Regions from separate parts of the Mesorhizobium sp. M0500 genome, predicted to be linked through region 1. Evidence: predicted binding sites of a transcription regulator. Region 1 holds the regulator's gene; the other holds the start of a gene.

Region 1 (3,415 bases):
GGATCCAGACCTTGACGTCCGCAGTGTCGCCCGCATCGCCCTGGCGATTCAGGGCATTACCGACTCCCCTGCACGCGCCATGCTGTGGTCGCCGATCACGCCGCAGACCGACATCGCCTTTGCCGACATGCTGGAGGACGAATTCGGCATCCCGGCAACGGTGGAGAACGACTGCAACATGATGGCGGTGGCTTTGCGCTGGCGCAATCCGGATCGCTATCGCGACGACTTCATCGCCATCCTGCTTTCGCATGGCATCGGCATGGGGCTGGTGCTGAAGGGCGAACTGTTCACCGGGACGCATTCCTCGGGTGGCGAATTTGGCCACATGATCCATCGTCCGGGCGGCGCGCTCTGCCGTTGCGGGCGGCGCGGCTGCATCGAGGCCTATGCCGGCAACTACGCCATCTGGCGCAACGCCAGGCAGATGAGCGAAGAAAGCGAACCGATCGCCGACGTCAGCGACGCCGACATGCGAGCACTGGCGGCCCGGGCGCGCGAGAAAGATGGGCCGGAACGCGAGGCCTACCGCAAGGCCGGCGAAGCGCTGGGTTTCGGTCTCGGCTCGCTGTTCGCGCTGATCGATCCGGCACCGGTCGCGATGGTCGGCGCCAGTGCCGCCGCCTTCGATCTGATCGAGCCGGCCATGCGGAAGGCAATCGCCCAGACCGCCGGCGGCCAGCATTCAGGCTCGATCTCCTTCGATACAGAGCCGAACGAATTGCCGCTGATCCGCGAAGGCTGCGCGATGCGGGCGTTAAGCTTCGTCGACCAGGAGATTTTCGCGCCGGGCGCGCAAATGAGGCCCAGCGTCAGAAAGAACGTAGCCTGACCAGGCGGGTCAATCTTCCCTGATCGCATAGCCGGCACCGCGGATGGTGCGGATGACATCCGGCATCCGGCCGTTGTTGACGGCTTTGCGCAGCCGCCCGACATGCACGTCGACGGTGCGTTCGTCGATGTAGATTGTCTCGCCCCAGACATTATCGAGTAACTGGCTGCGCGAGAAGACACGGCCCGGATGCCGCATCATGAACTCGAGCAGCCGGAATTCGGTCGGCCCGAGCCTGATTTCGCTCTTCTTGCGATAGACCCTGTGCGATTCGCGATCGAGCACGATGTCGCCTACCTTCAGCACGCTGGACAGCACTTCCGGCTTGGCGCGCCGCAGCAGCGCCTTGACCCTGGCCATGAATTCCGGTGTCGAAAACGGTTTGACCAGATAGTCGTCGGCGCCGGTCGAAAGACCGCGCACCCGGTCGCTCTCCTCGCCGCGCGCGGTCAGCATGATGATCGGCAGCCGCTCGGTTTCGGGGCGCACCCGCAACCGACGACAGAGCTCGATGCCGGAAACCGCTGGTATCATCCAGTCGAGCACCAAAAGGTCGGGCACATTCTCCTGCAAACGGATCTCGGCTTCGTCGCCGCGTGTCACCACCTCGACCTGGTAGCCTTCGGATTCGAGATTGTAGCGGAGCAGCACACCCAACGGCTCCTCGTCCTCCACCACCATTATGCGTGGTGCGATCATCGGCTGGGCACCCCCATCATGTCACCGGTGCGGACATTGTCGTTTCGTCCTGCTTCGGACGATTGACCGGCAATTGCTCGCCGGTCAGCACATAATACGCATTTTCGGCGATGTTGGTGACATGGTCGCCGATCCGCTCCAGATTCTTGGCGCAGAACAGCAGGTGCGTGCAAGCGGTGATGTTGCGCGGATCTTCCATCATGTAGGTCAAGAGCTCGCGGAACACGGACGTGTATTTGACGTCGATGCGCTCGTCGGCGGCACGCAGCTTGGCCAACGCGGCCGCATCGCCTGCAGCATATTCCTCGATGACACCCTGCACCTGGATGAGAACCAGCTGCGCCATCGCGTCGATGGAATGCGACAGGTCCCGCGGCGTGGCGCTGAGGCCGACCGCACTCACGCGCTTGGCGATATTCTTGGCAAGATCGCCGATGCGTTCGAGGTCGCCCGCCATGCGGATCGCTCCGACCACATGGCGAAGATCGTGGGCCATCGGCTGGCGTTTGGCGATCAGGGTTATGGCGCGGTCGTCCAGTTCGCGTTGACGCGCATCCATGATGGCGTCGTCGGAAACGACGCGTTGCGCCAGCACGTTGTCGGAATTCAACAGGGCCTTGGTCGCCCCGCCGACCATCGAACCGGCGAGGTCGGCCATGTCGCGGATCAGCTTGCTGATCTGCTCGAGATCCTCGTCGAAAGAAGCGACTGTGTGTTCGCCCATGGTCCTGTCCTCATATGCATGATCGGAACGGCTCAGCCGAAGCGGCCAGTGATGTAGTCCTGCGTGCGCTTCTCGCGGGGCGACGTGAAGATCTTCTCGGTCCGGTCGAACTCGACCAGTTCACCCAGATACATGAAGGCGGTCTGGCGCGACACGCGCGCCGCCTGCTGCATGTTGTGGGTGACGATGACGATCGTGTAGTCGGCTTGCAATTCGTCGATCAGTTCCTCGATCTTGGCAGTCGACAGCGGGTCGAGGGCCGAAGCCGGTTCGTCGAGCAGAATGACTTCCGGCTTCACGGCCACGGTGCGGGCGATACAGAGCCGCTGCTGCTGGCCGCCAGATAGGCTCAAGCCGCTGGCGTTGAGCTTGTCCTTGACCTCGCTCCACAGCGCGGCGCGCTTCAACGCCTGTTCGACGCGGCCGTCCATCTCGGACTTGCCGAGGTTCTCGTAGAGCCTGACGCCGAAGGCGATGTTCTCGTAGATCGACATCGGGAACGGCGTCGGCTTCTGGAACACCATGCCGATCTTGGTCCTGAGGAGGTTGAGATCCTGCGACCGGTCGAGAATGTTCTTGCCGTCGAGCAGCACCTGGCCCTCGGCCGTCTGTTTTGGGTAGAGCTCATAGATGCGGTTGAACACACGCAGCAGCGTCGATTTCCCGCAGCCCGAAGGGCCGATGAAGGCCGTGACACTGCGCTCAGGCAGCGACAGGCTGATGTCCTTCAGCGCCTTGCTCTGGCCGTAGTAGAAGTTGAGATTCTTGACCTCGATCTTCGTCTTCTCGGCGACCGTTTCGGCCATCGTCATGTCTGGGGACAACATCTGTGTCATCTGTCCTCTCTGCGTCCGGTAAGGCTGCGGGCGAGGATGCTCAAGCCCAGAACCGTCAGGGTGATTATGAGTGCGCCGGTCCACGCCAGTTGCTGCCATTCCTCGTAAGGGCTGAGAGCGAACTGGAAGATGGTCACCGGCAGGCTGGCCATCGGCGCGTTGATATTGCTGCTCCAGAACTGGTTGTTGAGCGCGGTGAAGAGCAGCGGCGCCGTCTCGCCGGAAATGCGTGCTATCGCCAGCAATATGCCGGTGACGATGCCGGACAATGCGGCGCGGTAGGCGACCGAACGGATCACCACCCAGCGTGGCGCGCCGATCGCG
Region 2 (3,415 bases), on a different contig from region 1:
TCGGCGCCGGTCCCGACCAAGACCTGAAGAACCCGCTGGGTGTTGGCGGGGAAGCCCTGCACGAATGGATGTTCGGCACCCGCACCTTCCGCAAGATGGTCCTCGGCAAGGATGGCGGGACCACGGACACTGACGAGGCGTTCGCCGCGCGCAGCTTCAAAAATATCGGCGCGTGGATCCTGGGCCGCAACATGTTTGGGCCGATCCGCGGCGAATGGCCGGATGACAGCTGGAAAGGCTGGTGGGGTGACAACCCGCCCTACCATGTGCCGGTCTTCGTGCTCACGCACCATCCACGTGATCCCATTGTCATGGAGGGCGGCACGACCTTCTATTTCGTGACCGACGGCATCCACTCAGCGCTGGAGAAGGCGAAAGCAGTGGTTGACGGCAAGGATGTACGGCTGGGCGGTGGCGTTTCTACGATCCGGCAATATCTCAAGGAAAAGCTCATCGACGAAATGCATCTGGCGATCTCACCGGTCCTGCTAGGCGCCGGCGAGAGCCTTTTTGCCGGCATCGACATGCCCAAGCTCGGCTATCGCTGCAGCGAGCAGGTCGCGACGCCGAAGGCCACGCATGTCATCATCGAGCGCACCTAGCTTGTTGCAGGGCGCCGCCATGGAGGCGCCGCCTTCCTCGCCGCTTTAGTCAGTACTTCTCCGGCACATACAGTTCGCGCGGCAGTACCTGGCGCTCGTATTCGGGATTGAAGACGCGCTCCGGCAGTGTGATCTCTTCGTGCGGCACCTCCTCATAGGGCATCTGCTTGAGCAGATGGTCGATGCAGTTCAGCCGTGCCCGCTTCTTGTCGTTGCCCTCGACGATGAACCACGGGGCTTCCGGAATATTGGTGCGGGCGAACGTTTCTTCCTTGGCCTTGGTGTACTGCTCCCAGCGCACGCGCGACTGGAGATCCATCGGCGACAGTTTCCATTGCTTCATCGGGTCATGGATGCGCATCAAAAAGCGCATCTGCTGCTCCTCGTCGGTGATCGAAAACCAGTATTTGACAAGCGTAATGCCTGAGCGGACCAGCATGCGTTCGAATTCCGGAACGTCGCGGAAGAACTCCTCGACCTGATCCGGCTGGGCAAAGCCCATTACCCGCTCGACGCCGGAGCGGTTGTACCAGGATCGGTCGAACAGCACGATCTCGCCGCCGGCCGGCAGATGCGGAACGTAGCGCTGGAAATACCATTGCGACTTCTCGCGCTCGGTCGGCGCCGGAAGTGCTGCGACGCGGCAGATGCGCGGATTAAGCCTCTGGGTGATGCGCTTGATAACACCACCCTTGCCCGCCGAGTCGCGGCCCTCGAAGACCACGACGAGCTTCTTCTTGTGATAGGCGACCCAGGATTGTAGCTTGATCAATTCGGATTGCAGCGTGATGAGATTGCGAAAATACTGCAGGCGGTCGATCGATGGCGGATGCGCATTCTTGTAGATCTTGGCGATCTCCATCGACAGCGCCGGCTCCGAGATTTCCAGCTCATAATCTTCGTCGAGCGTGTCGGCGAGTTCCGCTTCCAGCCAGTCCCTGGCCGGGGAATTCTGTTTTATCTCGGTCATTTGCGCTGCTCCGCTTACAGGCCTTGTCGGCCGCTGTCAGGCGCTCTGCCGCCCGGCCCGGCGGCCGGAAATCGAAGCGCTGGACCGATGTTAGTATAGGTCGGCAATGACGGTTTTATTGCAGCCACTACTGCGCTGGCTGTGCGTTCAATCCGCAAGATGTGATCGAGCTTGCCCTGCGGGGCGGGCGACAAGCGGAACGAATTATCCTACAAATGCCCGGTTCACTGAGGGGCTGTCGTTTGCAACGCCCTTTCCCGATAAATCGTGAGGATACGACATGGAATACCGCACTCTCGGCCGTTCCGGGCTGAAGGTTTCGACCCTGACCATGGGCACCATGACATTCGGCGGCGGCGGCGCGTTTTCGGCGGTTGGCAAGACCGACCTCGACGAGGCGCGTCGGATGATCGACCTTTGCATCGATGCCGGCGTCAATGTCATCGACACCGCCAACGTCTATTCGAACGGGGTGTCGGAAGAGATCATCGGCGAGGCGCTCGGCGGCAAGCGCAAGGGCGACGTGTTGATCGCCTCCAAGGCGCGCATGCGGATCGGCAAAGGCCCCAATGATGAAGGCCTGTCGCGCTACCATCTGATCCGCGAATGCGAGAGGAGCCTGAAGCGCCTCAGGACCGATGTCATCGACATCTATTTCCTGCACGAGTGGGATGGCCTGACACCGCTTGAGGAAACCATCGCCGCGCTCGACACGCTGGTCGCGCAGGGTAAGGTCCGTTATGTCGGCTGCTCCAATTATTCCGGCTGGCAAGTTATGAAGGGGCTGGGGATCAGCGACCGTCATCACCAGCCACGCTTCGTCACCCAGCAGATCCATTACACGCTGGAAGCGCGCGAGGCCGAGTACGAATTGTTGCCGATCTCGGTCGACCAAGGGCTCGGCGTGCTGGTCTGGAGCCCGCTTGCCGGCGGGTTGCTGTCCGGCAAATACCACCGTGACCAGCCGACCGCCCGCCAGCTCAGCGGCTGGTCGGAACCGCCGATCCGCGACGAGGACCGGCTGTGGCGGATCGTCGACGTGCTGATCGATATCGGCAAGAACCACGGTGTGTCGGCAGCGCAAGTGGCGCTTGCCTGGCTACTCGGCCGGCCCGCTGTCAGTTCGCTGGTGATCGGCGGACGAACCGAAGCGCATTTCAAAGACAATATCGCCGCTGCAAGCCTTGTGCTTGCCGATGAGGAGCGCACACGGCTCGACGTGGTCAGCAGGCCGCCCGTGCTCTATCCCTACTGGCACCAGCAATTCACGGCAAAGGACCGGTTCGGGCCGGCCGATCTCGTCCTCGACCGCGACGGCGCCTGAAAAGCCGGGCTCTCCGGACTGCGCCGAGATATGGAGCCCGATCGTGCCTTGCGGTGTTGTGTTTGCGGTCCAATGCTCCTAGGCAAAGGCCAAGCACAATGAAAGGAAACGATATGGCACGAGCACCGAACTACGGTCAGGAACGCAAGGAACGCGACCGGCAGAAGGCTGCCAAGAAGGCGGAAAAGCAGGCTGCCAAGGTCGCAGCCAAGGAGCGATCGAAGCCCGAGGGCGAGAGCGAGTCCCAAACCAAAACCGAAACGACCGAGTGATGACGCCCGGCCTGTCAGGCGGTCCGGGCCTCGGTCAAATCCCGCTATGCCTCAGGCGGGCGCCTTGTCGCTGACGAAGACGTTCACTTCACGCGCGGCGGCAATAAAGGCCCGTCTTGCGTTCATGGCCGGCTTGTCGCCGGCCAGCGCATCATGACAGGCTTGCAACGCTTCGCGGTGCTTGGGGCTGCGCTTGCCGGGCCAATTGTTGAGGAGGTAGTCGGAAGCCTCGCGGGCCGTACGCAAG

The links. Region 1 encodes PhoB, which activates phosphate uptake and scavenging genes when phosphate is short. Its sites were predicted from a motif close to TGTCATNNANCTGTCAT; they were not measured.
Region 2: ppk2 (polyphosphate kinase 2) is a predicted target of PhoB. The motif match lies at 1,679-1,695, and genes of this name have one in related genera.

The regions. Positions count from the first base shown of each region.
Region 1 is NZ_JAMYRB010000002.1:142,032-145,446, forward strand. Features, by position in the region: gene NKI70_RS04430 (ROK family protein) at 1-832, shown strand, start outside; gene phoB (phosphate regulon transcriptional regulator PhoB) at 842-1,531, opposite strand; gene phoU (phosphate signaling complex protein PhoU) at 1,548-2,255, opposite strand; gene pstB (phosphate ABC transporter ATP-binding protein PstB) at 2,288-3,091, opposite strand; gene pstA (phosphate ABC transporter permease PstA) at 3,088-3,415, opposite strand, start outside.
Region 2 is NZ_JAMYRB010000007.1:256,280-259,694, forward strand. Features, by position in the region: gene NKI70_RS16315 (dihydrofolate reductase family protein) at 1-602, shown strand, start outside; gene ppk2 (polyphosphate kinase 2) at 652-1,572, opposite strand; gene NKI70_RS16325 (aldo/keto reductase) at 1,853-2,896, shown strand; gene NKI70_RS16330 (hypothetical protein) at 3,010-3,168, shown strand; gene NKI70_RS16335 (DUF982 domain-containing protein) at 3,220-3,415, opposite strand, start outside.